3 linked regions of the Salipiger sp. CCB-MM3 genome follow. The protein of the gene in region 3 interacts with the protein of the main gene of each other region in a pairwise test. Links are inferred from orthologs where the notes say so. Each region holds a gene or a part of one and is shown on either strand. Other genes may lie near its edges.

Evidence for each region.
Region 1: the proteins of ssb (region 3) and recO interact in binary tests that used the Escherichia coli proteins (3 or more experiments, as listed by UniProt). The link is inferred for Salipiger sp. CCB-MM3 from one-to-one orthologs.
Region 2: the proteins of ssb (region 3) and AYJ57_RS10290 interact in binary tests that used the Escherichia coli proteins (3 or more experiments, as listed by UniProt). The link is inferred for Salipiger sp. CCB-MM3 from one-to-one orthologs.

What each region holds. Positions count from the first base shown.
Region 1 is NZ_CP014595.1:1,761,744-1,766,217, reverse strand. What follows is about bases 959-3,801. They hold recO (DNA repair protein RecO), read left to right. Parts: upstream 959-1,935; coding sequence 1,936-2,667; downstream 2,668-3,801. Other genes in these bases: AYJ57_RS08500 (molybdenum cofactor biosynthesis protein MoaE), read left to right, coding at 3,624-3,801; moaD (molybdopterin converting factor subunit 1), read left to right, coding at 3,374-3,619; pgsA (CDP-diacylglycerol--glycerol-3-phosphate 3-phosphatidyltransferase), read left to right, coding at 2,709-3,374; AYJ57_RS08520 (Pr6Pr family membrane protein), read right to left, coding at 1,063-1,704; AYJ57_RS08525 (DUF1491 family protein), read left to right, coding at 959-1,118. Outside these bases: GTPase Era, read left to right, coding at 1-793; more of AYJ57_RS08525, read left to right, coding at 786-958; more of AYJ57_RS08500, read left to right, coding at 3,802-4,070; AYJ57_RS08495 (FadR/GntR family transcriptional regulator), read left to right, coding at 4,168-4,474. UniProt on the Escherichia coli protein: Involved in DNA repair and RecF pathway recombination.
Region 2 is NZ_CP014595.1:2,118,550-2,123,094, reverse strand. Bases 952-3,865 are described here. They hold AYJ57_RS10290 (primosomal protein N'), read right to left. Parts: upstream 3,547-3,865; coding sequence 1,357-3,546; downstream 952-1,356. Other genes in these bases: fsa (fructose-6-phosphate aldolase), read left to right, coding at 3,654-3,865; AYJ57_RS10295 (Lrp/AsnC family transcriptional regulator), read left to right, coding at 952-1,327. Also shown: AYJ57_RS10300 (alanine racemase), read right to left, coding at 1-780; more of AYJ57_RS10295, read left to right, coding at 869-951; more of fsa, read left to right, coding at 3,866-4,307.
Region 3 is NZ_CP014595.1:439,647-443,985, forward strand. What follows is about bases 1,322-4,029. They hold ssb (single-stranded DNA-binding protein), read left to right. Parts: upstream 1,322-2,258; coding sequence 2,259-2,801; downstream 2,802-4,029. Other genes in these bases: AYJ57_RS02150 (lytic transglycosylase domain-containing protein), read right to left, coding at 1,421-1,987; AYJ57_RS02160 (hypothetical protein), read left to right, coding at 3,147-4,029. Outside these bases: AYJ57_RS02140 (ABC transporter substrate-binding protein), read left to right, coding at 1-9; AYJ57_RS02145 (cytochrome-c peroxidase), read right to left, coding at 34-1,182; more of AYJ57_RS02160, read left to right, coding at 4,030-4,339. UniProt on the Escherichia coli protein: Plays an important role in DNA replication, recombination and repair. Binds to ssDNA and to an array of partner proteins to recruit them to their sites of action during DNA metabolism. Acts as a sliding platform that migrates on DNA via reptation.

The sequences.
Region 1 (4,474 bases), 1.3 Mb from region 3 along the record:
CACCCGCGCTCGCATTCGCGGCGTGGCCCTCGAAGGTGACAGCCAGCTTGTGTTCGTCGACACGCCGGGCCTGTTCAAACCGCGCCGTCGGCTCGACCGCGCCATGGTGGCGGCGGCATGGGGCGGCGCGTCGGATGCGGATGTGATCGTGCTGCTGATCGAGGCGCACCGCGGCATGACCGACGGGGTAAAGGCGATCCTCGAAGGTCTGCGCGACCTGCCGCAGGGGCGCACGGTGGCGCTGGCGATCAACAAGATCGACCGGGTGAAGGCCGAGGATCTGCTGGCGCTGACCCAGAAGATGAACGACGCCTACACATTCGCCGAGACCTTCATGATCTCTGCCGAGCGCGGCCATGGGGTCGACACGCTGCGCAAATGGCTGGCCGAACAGCTGCCCGAGAGCCCGTGGCTCTATCCCGAGGATCAGATCGCCGACCTGCCGATGCGCATGATCGCCGCCGAGATGACCCGCGAGAAGCTCACCCTGCGCCTGCATCAGGAACTGCCGTACCAGCTGACGGTCGAGACCGAGAACTGGGAAGAGCGCAAGGATGGCTCCGCCCGCATCGACCAGATGATCTATGTCACCCGCGACGGCCACAAGGGCATCGTGCTGGGCAAGAAGGGCGAGACGATCAAGGCCGTGTCGCAGGCTGCCCGCGCCGAGCTTGAAGAGTTCCTCGGCCGCAAGGTGCACCTTTTCCTGCAGGTGAAGGTCCGCGAGAACTGGCTCGAAGACGCCGAGCGCTATTCCGAGATGGGCCTCGATTTCAAGGACGGCAATGCCTGAGCCTCGGCTCGCCACGCATGTCTGGGTCGGGGGCTACCTGCGGCTTTTGTCGCTGCAGGACATCCCCGCCTATGTCACCGCCCATGGCGATGACACCGCGGGCGCGGTGATCGTCAAGCTCGCCACGCTCGACGGGCTGGCGGTGGCCTATTCCCGCGAATGGGACCTGATGACCGGCGCGCGCCGCTGGGCCGTGCTGGCCGAAGGGCCGGAATATGAGGTCGATGCGCGCGTGAGCAAACAGCGCGAGTTCGACCCCGATCTCTGGGTCATCGAGCTTGAGGACCGTCAGGGGCGCCATCTGCTCGATCAGATGGACGGCTGAGAAACCGCCCCAGCGCCACCATCCCCAGCCCGCCGAGCCAGAAGCTCAGCCCCAGCGCGACGCACCACAGCCCCACCCCCGGCCAGCCGACCTCATGCGGGTCGATGAAGAAATAGGGGTGCCGCCCGTCGAACTCGCCGCGGATCAGCGCGTAGCTGACATAGAGCAACGGCCAGAGCAGCCAGTACACCGCATGCCGCGGGGCCAGCCCGTCCTTGCGCGCCAGCATCAGCCACCAGACCACGACCGCGGTGGGCACGAAGGTGTGCACCGCCATGTCCGACCACCAGCGGATGCCATCGAGCGGGCGCGCCAGCAGCCCGTGGTAGACGATGGCGACGATGAGAATCCACAGCGTTACGGCGGCGGTCCACCACGGCCTTGGCCGGTGGCCACCAGCGATGGCGGCAAAAGTCACCGCGACCATGAGGTTCGTGAGGATGGTGAAATAGCGCCCCAGCCGCCAGAGCTCTTCCCAGACCTCGCGGTCTGGCCTGCGGTCCAGCCCCACATGCACCTGCAGCCACAGCGCGCCGAAGGCGAGCACGGCGATGAGCAGGGCAGTCAGGCGGCGTGTCTGGGTCATGGCATGTCTCCGGGGTCGTCCATGCTACTGCAAAGCGGGGATTATTGCGAGATCAAGCGAAGGCGCGTCACACCGAGGTGAAACCGGCGGAGGTTGGACACCGCAGAGGCCCTTGGCAGCCTAGGGCACAAATCCGAGGCTTTCGTGACAGCCCCCTCATCCCGCAGCACCGCGCCGAGGTATGCCGTGCCCCCTCTTGCCCCCACAGGGCCAAAGCCCGACAGTGCGCGCATGGAATGGCGCGACACCGGCATCCTTCTGACCTCGCGCAGGCACGGCGAAAGCTCGGCCATCCTCGAGGTCTTCACGCCAAATCACGGGCGGCACTTGGGTGTGCTGCGCGGTGGAGCCTCGCGCCGGATCGCGCCCAGCCTGCAGCCCGGCGCCCAGCTTGACCTGACGTGGAAGGCCCGGCTCGAGGATCACATGGGCGCCTTCACCGCCGAGCCGCAGCGCTCGCGCGCCGCCAATGCGCTGTCGGACCGCCTGTCGCTGGCCGGGCTCAACGCGGTCTGCGCGCTGCTCAGCTTCTCGCTGCCCGAGCGCGAGGCGCACCCCAAGCTCTATGCCCGCACCGAGCAGCTTCTGGATCTGCTGCCCGAGCGCGATCTCTGGCCGCTAGCCTATCTGCGTTGGGAAATGGCGTTACTCGACGAGATGGGTTTTGGCCTTGATCTGTCGGCCTGCGCGGTGCGCGGCACCAATGAAGAGCTGTGTTTCGTCTCGCCCCGCACCGGCCGCGCAGTCTCACGTCAGGCTGCGGGCAAATGGGCCGACCGGCTGCTGCCCCTGCCCGACATTCTCAAAGGCGAAGGCCCCGGCGGCGACGGCGAGGTCCTCGAAGCGCTGCGCACCACGGGCTTCTTTCTCGAAAGCCATATGGCCCCCACATTGCGCGACCGTCCGCTGCCGCAGGCCCGCGCCGCCTATGTCGAGCGATTTCGCCGCAGCACCGACGCGTGAGGCGTCTTTCCCCGCCCGATAAACCGCGCTACGTAAGGCGCATGCGCTGGAACCTGCCAAATATCCTCACCGCCCTTCGCCTGCTCGCCGCTCCCGGCGTGGCGGTGATGTTTCTTTATTTTTCGCGACCGCTGGCCGATTGGTTTGCGCTGCTGCTGTTTGTCGGCGCCGCGATCACCGATTGGTTCGACGGCTATCTCGCCCGGCTCTGGGGGCAGGAAAGCAAGATCGGCGCCATGCTCGATCCCATCGCTGACAAGGCGATGGTGGTGATCGCGCTGATGGTGATCGTCGGCTATTCGTCGATGTCGCCGTGGCTGGTGCTGCCCGCGACAATGATCCTCTTCCGCGAGGTCTTTGTCTCGGGGCTGCGCGAATATCTCGGCGATGTGGCGGGCACGCTGAAGGTGACCAAGCTGGCCAAGTGGAAAACCACCTTCCAGATGATCGCCATCGCCACCCTCTTTGCGCAGGGCGTGTTCGAGCATTACCTTGCTCTCAGCATCGAGGCGCTGGACGATCGCGTGGTGACCCGCGCGCTGGATGCTGGCGGCGCCGATCCGCATGGGCTGCGCTGGCAGGAGACCGGGATGATCTGGTCCGGCCACCTTGGCCTCACGCTGTTGTGGATCGCCGCCTCGCTGACGATGATCACCGGCTGGGACTATTTCACCAAGGCCCTGCCGCATCTGAAGGATGACCGCTGATGGACCTTCTGTATTTCGCATGGGTGCGCGAGCGCATCGGCCTGCCGAAAGAGCGGATCGAAACCGAAGCCGCCACAGTCAACGAGTTGATCGAGGAACTGCGCGGGCGCGAAGAGCGCTACGCCATGGCCTTTTCCGACCTTTCGGCGCTGCGCGTGGCGCTGGATCAGGAACTGTCGGAATTCGACGCCCCGCTTGCGGGCGTGCGCGAGGTGGCCTTCTTTCCGCCGATGACCGGGGGCTGAGCCCATGGCGATCCGCGTTTCCGTGCAGGAAGAGCCCTTTGATTTCGGGGCCGAGGCTGAGGGCTTCGCCGCGGGCCGCACCGACATGGGCGCCGTGGTGACCTTCACCGGCGTGGTGCGCGACGTGTCGGGCACGCTCGAGACCATGGAGATCGAGCATTATCCGGGCATGACCCAAAAAGCGCTGGAGAAAATCGCCGCCGAGGCGGAGGCGCGCTGGGATCTTGGCGAAGTACTGGTGATCCACCGCTATGGCCGCATGGGTCCGGGCGAGCGCATCATGATGGTCGCCACCGCCTCGAAGCACCGCGGCCATGCTTTCGAGGCCGCTGAGTATCTGATGGACTATCTCAAATCCCGCGCGCCCTTCTGGAAGAAGGAAAGCGGCGCGGAGGGCACCTCATGGGTCGCCGCCAAGGATGAGGACGAGGACGCGCTTTCGCGCTGGTAGGCGCCCCGCTAAGGCGAGGCTATCCTTCCGTCGCGCTTGAGAGATGGCGTGAGTGGTCATATGATCTGACCAATTCCCGCCTCTCAGGACCCTTCCGATGCCCTTTCGCCCCGTCCAGTCCGAGAAACTGTCCAGCGCCGTGGTGCGCCAGATCGAAGAGCTGATCCTGCGCGGCATCCTGCGCCCAGGCGAGCGCCTGCCTGCCGAGCGCGAACTGTCGGAACGGCTCGGCGTGTCGCGCCCCTCTCTGCGCGAGGCGGTGGCCGACCTGCAGGGCCGCGGCCTGCTGGAGACTCGCGCCGGTGCGGGCATTTTCGTCACCGAAGTGCTGGGGTCGGCTTTCTCGGACGCGCTGATCCAGCTTTTCGAAAAGCACGACGAGGCGGTCTTTGACTATCTCAGCT
Region 2 (4,545 bases), 1.7 Mb from region 3 along the record:
CTCGGCGGCCAGCGCGCGGCCCGGCTCGCAGACCAGCTGCGGCGCGGTGTCGAACGCGCCTTCGGTGACCTCGCGGATGGTGTCGAAGATCGCCTGCAGATCGGGGCGGTCGGTGTCGCGGTGCGCCGGAAAGCCGCCACCCACGTTGAGCCGGTGCAGCACCACATTGGCCGAGCGCGCCACCGCGGCGGCCTCGGCGATGTAGCGCGCCCATGGCTCGGGCGAGGCGCATTGCGTGCCGGGATGGAAGGTGAGCGAGGGGGTGAAGCCCAGTTCGGCCACACGCCGGAGCAGCGCCGCCGCCTGATCGGGCGTGGCGCCGAACTTGGCCCCGAAGTCATAGGCCGCGCCCGCCACCGGCAGCTTCAGGCGCACGGCGATCTCGGTGCCCGCGGGCAGGCTGCGCAGCTTCTCAAGCTCGCTGGCGCGGTCGACGGACCACGACACGCAGCCCGCCTCGACGCCCACCGTGATCTCTGCCGCCGAGCGGACCGGGTTGTGATAATGCAGCGCCGCGCCGGGCGCATGGGCGCGCACCAGCGCCATTTCGGCGGGCGAGGCGACGTCGAAGGCGGTGATCCCTGCGCCGTGCAGCGCGCGGATCATCTCGGGCGCGGGGTTGGCCTTCACTGCGTAAGTCACCAGCCCCGGAAACCCCGCCCGAAACTCTCGCGCCACTTCGGCCAGCCGCTCCGGGTGAAAGAAAAACACCGGCGCGTCGGGCGCATTGGCCGCGAGCCAGCTTTCCGGCGTCGGCGATAGACTGGGGTCGATCCGCATGTGTCACTGCCTCCTGCTGCGTTTTCTTTAAGCATGGCGCAGAAAACGCTCGGATCCGCGTGGCAGATGGAACAGAATGTCAGGCATCATGCCGCAGATTGACGACAGAACCGGACAGATCGACGAAACCGACCGTCAGCTCATCGCCCTGCTCGAGGCCGATGCCCGGCTGCCGGTGGCCGATCTTGCGCGTCGGCTGGGGCTGGCGCGCACCACGGTGCAGGCGCGGATCGACCGGCTGCTCTCGCGCGGGATCATCGCCGGCTTCACCCTGCGCCGCGGCGCCGCGCTGAAGGCGCCGATCCGCGCCACGGTGCTGGTCTGTATCGAGCCGCGCAGCCAGCCCGAGGTGCTCGCCCGGCTGCGCCAGATGCCAGCGGTCGAGGCGGCGCATACCACTTCGGGCCGGGTCGATCTGCTGGTGCAGGTGAGCGCGCGCAGCACCGAAGAGCTGGACGCCACGCTCGACAAGATCGCCGAGGCGCGCGGGGTGAAAAGCTCCGAGAGCCTGATCCACCTGAGCACGAAACTGAACCGCGCGGGGTAGAGGCGCGCGCGCCTGCCGTATCGCTGCCGTCAGAAAAAGCTCTGCGGGTCGATGTCGATCGCCATGCGCAGCTCGCCCTTGAGCCGGAACTGCCCGGCCCATTCCGCCAGCGCCGCCTGCAACGCCACTCCCTTCGGAGCCTTCACCAGCAGCCGCACCCGGTGCCGCCCGCGCACCCGCGCGATGGGCGCAGGCGCAGGCCCGTAAATCTGCGCACCGATCCGCCGCAGCGGGCCGTCCTGCCGCGCCATGGCGTTGCCCAGATCGAACACGTCCTGCACCTCGGTCGACGACAGGATCACCCCCGCGAGGCGGCCATAGGGCGGCATCCCGGCGGCGCGGCGCTCATCGGCTTCGGCCTTCCAAAAGCCCTCTTCGTCGCCCGAAAGGATCGCCCGGATCACCGGGTGCTCGGGCTGGAAGGTCTGCAAAAGCGCCGTGCCCGGCTTCTCGGCCCGGCCCGCGCGCCCGGCCACCTGCCGCATCAGCTGAAAGGTGCGCTCGGCGGCGCGCAGGTCCGAACCCTGCAGCCCCAGATCGGCGTCGATCACCCCCACGAGGGTCAGGTTCGGAAAGTTGTGCCCCTTGGCCACCAGCTGCGTGCCGATGACGATGTCGGCCCCGCCCATGGCGATCTTCTCGATCTCCGCCTTCAGCTGCCGCGCCGAGCCGAAGAGGTCCGACGAGAGCACCGCCAACCGCGCGTCGGGAAAGACCTCCGCCGCCTCCTCGGCCAGCCGCTCGACCCCCGGCCCGACCGCCGCCAGCTTGCCCTCGACCTCGCAGGAAGGGCACTTTTCCGGCTTCGGCGTGCTCTCGCCACACTGGTGGCAGATCAGCCGCTGCTGGAAGCGGTGCTCGACCATGCGCGCGTCGCAATGCGGGCAGGCGATCTGGTGACCGCAGGCGCGGCAGATGGTGACCGGCGCGTAGCCGCGCCGGTTGAGGAACAGCAAAGACTGCTCGCCCTGCGCGATCCGCCGCTTCACCGCCGCCTGCAACGAGGGCGAGATCCAGCGGCTGCCCGGCAGGTCCTCGCCGCGCATGTCGAGCGCGCGCATCTCCGGCATCACCGCCGGGCCGAAGCGCGAGACCAGATCGAGCCGCTGGTACTTGCCTGCGTCGGCATTGGCCCAGCTCTCGAGCGAGGGCGTCGCCGAGGCCAGCACCACCCGCCCCGCGCAGATCGAAGCGCGCAGCACCGCCATGTCGCGGGCGTTGTAGAGCACACCCTCCTCCTGCTTGTAGGAGGTGTCGTGCTCCTCATCGACGACCGTCAGGCCAAGATCGCGGAACGGCAGGAACAGCGCCGAACGCGCCCCCACCACCAGCTGCGCGCCGCCCTCGGCCACCTGCCGCCAGACCCGCCGACGCTCGGTCACCGTGACCCCAGAGTGCCACTCGGCGGGCCGCGCCCCGAAGCGCGCCTCGACCCGGGTCAGGAATTCCGAGGTCAGCGCGATCTCGGGCAGCAGCACCAGCGCCTGCCGGCCCTTGCGCAGCGCTTCGGCAACCGCCTCGAGGTAGACCTCGGTCTTGCCCGAGCCGGTCACCCCCTTCAGCAGCACCGTACCGTACTTGCCCGAGCGCACCCCGGCGCGCAGCTCCTCGGCGGCCTTGGCCTGATCCTCGGTCAACGCCTTGCCGCCATAGTTCGGATCGAGCCGGGCAAAGGCGGTATCGCGCGGCGCCTCCTCCTCACGCACGGCCCCGAGCTTTGCCAGCCCCTTGACCACCGAAGAGGTCACCCCGGCGGCATCGGCCAGTTCCTTCAGCGTCAGCGACAGGCCGCCCATCTCGTCGAGCACCTCCAGCACCCGGCGCCGCGCATCGGTGAGCCGCTCGGGCACGCTGTCACCGCGGCGGTAGATCTTGCGCATCGAGGGCGCCTCGCCCAGCCCCGGCGCGCGGGTGGCAAGCCGCAGCATCGCGGTGCGCGGCGTCAACGTGTAATCCGCGGATCGCTCAAGGAATTCCCGCAGTTCCGCGCGCATCGGCGCCGCTTCGAGCACCCGCGACGCGCCGCGCACCTTGGCGGGATCGAAGCCGCCCTGCCCCGGCCCCCAGACCACGCCGAACACCTTGCGCGGCCCCAGCGGCACCTCGACAAACGCCCCCTGCGCACAGCCACCCGCGGGCGCCTTATAGTCCAGCAGCCGATCCAGCGGTTGCGTGGTCAGCACCGAGATCAGCGTGCCTTCGTCAAAGTAATCATCCATTGAGGGCAGGTCCGTTAGCGCTATTTTCTAGGGGGTTCCCGCCCCTCATCTCATGAGGTAAGACAGGCGCGACCGAATGCCAAGCCAAGCCTGGAGGGCTTACCCAGATGAAATTCTTTGTCGATACCGCCGATGTCGATGCCATCCGCGAGCTGCACGAGCTCGGCATGGTGGACGGCGTCACCACCAACCCCTCGCTGATCGCCAAATCCGGCCGTGACATCCTCGAGGTCACCAAGGAAATCTGCGAGATGGTGCCGGGCCCCGTCTCCGCCGAGGTGGTCGCGCTCGAGGCCGAGGCGATGATCGAAGAAGGCCGCAAGCTGGCCGAGATCGCCCCCAATATCGCGGTGAAAGTGCCGCTGACCTGGGATGGCCTCAAGGCCTGCAAAGTGCTCTCGGAAGAGGGCAACATGGTCAATGTGACGCTCTGCTTCTCGGCCAATCAGGCGCTGCTCGCCGCCAAGGCTGGCGCGACCTTCATCTCGCCCTTCATCGGTCGCCTCGACGATCTGAACCTCGACGGGCTGCAGCTGATCGCCGACATCCGCCAGATCTACGACAACTACGGCTATGAGACGCAGGTGCTGGCCGCCTCGATCCGCTCGGCCAACCACATGTCGGATTGCGCCAAGATCGGCGCCGACGTCTGCACCGCGCCGCCCGCCGTGATCAAGGCGATGGCCAACCACGTGCTGACCGACAAGGGCCTCGCCGCTTTCGTCGCCGATGCCGAAAAGGCTGGCATCAAGATCGTCTGATCGCCTCCTCCCATCCGGGACACCAAAGGTCCGCCTCTGCAGGAGGCGGGCCTTTTTCTTTAGCATTTCCGAAACCTATGGACCCGCCCCGGCTGCGCGCCCCGCCGCTAAGTTCCGCCGTGCGTATTTTCAAAGAGAAGAAGCAAGGGGAGCGCGCGGGTCCACCCCGCGATCCGGCACCCCGGGAAAGCAACAAGGCCGCGGGACCGCGAGGCTTCTCCTCTTGCGGTCATCGGCT
Region 3 (4,339 bases):
AAGGTCTAGCGGCGCTGATCTTGGGACGTCTACCTAGTCTTGCAGAAGGTCCTCATAGCGCGCATCGGTCAGCGTCTTGAGGAAGGCCACCAGCGCGTCGACGCGTTTGTCGTCGAGCGCGGGCCCTTCGGTCAGTTCGGGGGCCAGCGTCTCTGGCACCTCAGGAGCGCCAAAAGCCGCGCCGGTCTCGGGGTTGATCTTCCGCGCCTCATTGCGGGTGTTGTAGCTGTTGTAGAACAGGATCACCGTGCGCAGATCCTCGAAGGCGCCGTTGTGCATATAGGGCGGCGTCACCGCCACATTGCGCAGCGTTGGCGTGCGGAACGCCCCTTCGACCGCGTTCTCTGCGGCGAGCGGGTTCTGCGCGAGCCCATGGTCGATGAACCCCTCCACCGAGCCATTCGCAAGCCGCAAGTCGCGGTTCTCGGGCACGCCGATATTGTGGAAGCGGTAGTCCGAGAAGGTCTCGGCGGGATCGACCGCGCTGCGCTGCAGCTGATGGCATTGGTTGCAGTTGGTGAACTGCTGCGAGAAGAAGAGCAGCCGCCCCAGTTCCTCTTGGTTGGTCAGCTCCGCCTCGCCGCGCAGGAAGCGGTCGTATTTGGAATCGAAGGGCGCGAACTCGGGCCGCCGCTCGAAGGCGGCGATGGCACGGGTCATGGCGGCATAGCCGGTCTCGGGATCGTCCAGCGTGCCCGGCCCGAAAAGCGCGGTGAAGGCGGCCACGTAATCGGGATTCTCACGGAGCCGCGCGACCACCTCGGATTTGCTGCCCATCGCCATCTCGACCGGATTCAGCGGCGGGCCGCCCGCCTGCTCTTCCAGCGTCGCGGCGCGCCCATCATGGAACAGCCCACCGCGCCAGCCGTCGGTCTCGTCGAACGCAAGCTCGGGCACATGCGCGGCATAGGTCACCGTGGGCGCGTTGCGATCCCCTAGCGAGCTGCCGTCATCGCCGATCGACGCCGCGCCGCGCGGGTCGGCAAAGGCGAAGGCCGGATCATGGCAGGTGGCGCAGCTTTGGGTGCGGGCCTGCGACAGGTTTGGATCGAAGAACAGCGCCTCGCCCAGATCATCCATCGCGTCAAAGCTGGCGGGCGCGGCCCCAAGCCCGCGCAGCCCCAATCCGCCCACGGCAAGCGCGAGGACGGTGGCGATGACGGCAAGATGTGCTTTGCGCATGAGGGTCTCCGGCGGCGATGTCGGGCTGGGGCTGGACCCGATCAGAGTGCCGCTCCGCCATGGGTCCGGCCTTGATCGGGATCAAATCCCAATGTTTTCGCTCAGGCATATCTCGCAAACACCCGCCCTCCGTCAAGGGAGCCGGGCAAGGGAGACAGGCAAGGGAGGCGGGCGCACTGCCCGTCTCGCTACATCATGTTGGATAGGTCGGGTTGGCCCCGAACAAGGCATCAGGGGCTCACTGCCCCCAGATCACCTTCACGTAGTTCATCGTCTCGCGGTACGGCGGAACGCCCTTGTGCTTTTCCACCGCGCCGGGACCGGCGTTATAGGCGGCCAGCGCCAGCCGCCACGAGCCGAACTTGCGAAACTGCTGCTGCAGATAGCGCGCGCCGCCCTCGAGGTTCTGCGCCGGATCATGCGGGTCGACGCCCAGCTTGCGCGCGGTGAACGGCATCAGCTGCGCCAGACCGATCGCCCCCTTGTGCGACAGCGCCTTGGGGTTGAAGCCCGATTCCTGTTGCACGAGGCGCAGGAACAGATCTTCGGGGATGCCGTTGCGCCGCGCCGCCTGACGCGCCAGATCGGCGTAGGGCCCGCGGTAGTTGCCGCGATAGGAGGGCACCGCCCCCTCGCCGCCCATCGGTCCCCATTTGGTTGGCGTGACCACGCGCTTGGGCTGCAGCCGCACCGAATTGTTGTACTGCTGAGATGCCCGATTATCGAGCACGCTGGTCTGTTTGGAGAATAGCCGCACACGGCTTTTGGACGAGAGCACCTCGGCAGAGGCCCCCGTCGCCGCCATCACCAGAGCACACACAACTCCGGCCAGTGCGCGCGTTGCGTGGTTGCGCATCACGTCCCTGTTCCGATCTCACTGTTCCCTCGACCCCGGACTATACAGAAAAACTGACCCTACGCCAGCCGTGGCCGCAATGTGGCACAGGCGGAATTCCGCGCGGCATTCCTTCTTTAGCGTGCGGGTGCGGTGGTGTAGACCAATTCAAACCCCGCCGCTGCGGGGATTCGCGAAGACGCGGAACACACAGGAAAACGACCAGTACAAAGGGGATGACATGGCCGGCTCCGTCAACAAGGTGATCCTGGTAGGCAATCTCGGCGCGGACCCCGAGGTGCGCACCTTCCAGAACGGCGGCAAGGTCTGCAACCTGCGCATCGCCACCTCCGAGAACTGGAAAGACCGCAACACCGGCGAGCGCCGCGAGCGCACCGAGTGGCACTCGGTCGCGATCTTCTCGGAGCCGCTGGCGCGGATCGCCGAGCAATATCTGCGCAAGGGCTCGAAAGTTTACATCGAAGGCCAGCTGGAAACCCGCAAATGGCAGGACCAGTCCGGTCAGGACCGCTACAGCACCGAAGTGGTGCTGCGCCCCTACCGCGGCGAGCTGACCCTGCTCGACAGCCGTCAGGGCGGCGGCGGCGGTGACTTCGGCGGCGGTTCGGGTGGCGGCTACGGCGGCGGCTCGGGCGGTGGCTACGGTGGCAATGACGACGGCGGCTACGGTGGTGGCTCGGGCGGCGGCTACGGCGGCGGTTCGGGCGGTGGCGGCGGCTCGCGCGGCCCGTCGCGCGACATCGACGACGAGATCCCGTTCTAAGATCAACGCCCGACCCCAGCGCCGGGCGTTTTCTTTTTGGGGTGAAGGATGGCGAAGGGTTCCGCCAGCCTTCCCACACGCCCGCAGCAGAGCCTTTCCTAACCAAGTCACAGCCACAGGGCGCCCGCCCCGAGGCAACCTTGCGTTGCAGCAGACGGCTTGCGCCCGCGCTGTCCGGAACCGCGCCACCTCACTATGAGGGGCGCATCCCTCACAATGAGGGTTTAGGCACCATCCCCCTTTGCAGAGCGCGACATAGCGGAACTCCGCCGTCAGGTTGCCGGTTCAATCATGTCTGCGTGACCCATCTTTCGCGGGCGCCCCGGAAACAACAGCAAAGAATAAATGAGCCTTTCAGCAACGCCTGACCCTGCCGCCGCCACTCCCCTCACAGCCCCCTCCCGCGTCGCAAAGCCACGCCATGGGCGCAGCGCCATTCCGCCCGCCGCACGCCACGTGCGCGGCTGGCGCTACTTCGCCGGGCTCTTCGGCGGAGAGCATATCGCCGCCACGGAGTTCGTCATCGGCGTGACCTTCGTCACCATGGGCGTCGGCACGATGGAACTGCTGCTGGGTCTGCTGATCGGCAACCTGCTGGCCGTGGCAAGCTGGACGCTGGTCACCACGCCCATCGCAGTTGAAACCCGGCGCTCGCTGTTCAGCTATCTCGAGCAGATCACCGGCCCCTATTTCTCGAAGATCTACAACACCGCCATCTTGCTGTTCTACGGCGCGCTGGCGGCGGCGATGATCACCGTCTCGGCCTATGCCGTGCGCTTTGCCTTCGGACTTCCGGTCCAGCTCGAGCCCTACCCGACCTCGCTGGCCTTCATCGTGATCACCATGCTGCTGGGCACCGTGGTGATCGTCGTGGCGGCCCGTGGCTTCGAGGCGATGGCGAATTTCGCCACCATCTGCGCGCCGTGGATGCTGGCCTGTTTCGTCTGCGGCGGCGCTGCGGCGCTGCCGATGCTGGCCTTCGCGGTCACCGGCGACACCGGCATGAGCAGCTTTGGTGAATTCCTCGAGGTCGCCCACGCCAGCATCTGGACCGGCACCACGCCCGAGGGCGAGCCGGGCATCTCGGTCTGGGAAGTGGCCGCCTTCGCATGGGCCAATGGCGCCATGGTGCACCTCGGCCTTATCGATATGGCCACCTTCCGCTTTGCGCACCGCAAGTGGTACGGCGTCTTCTCGGGTGTCGGCATGTTCCTTGGCCATTACATCGGCTGGATCGCGGCGGGCCTCATGGGCGCCGGTGCTGCGGTGATCCTCGGCAAACCGTTGATGGCGCTCGACTCGGCTGACGTGGCCTTCTCGGTGCTGGGCTATGTGGGCGTGCTCGCGGTGATCTGCGCGGGCTGGACCACCGCCAACGCCTGCCTCTACCGCGCGGGCCTCGCGGCCAGCACGCTGATGCCCTCCATGTCGCGCGGCAAGGTGACGGCCATCGTCGGCGGCTTCATCGTGATCGCGGCCTGTTTCCCCTTCGTGGCGCAGTCGATCATGCCGCTGACGGTCTATGGCGCGATCCTGCT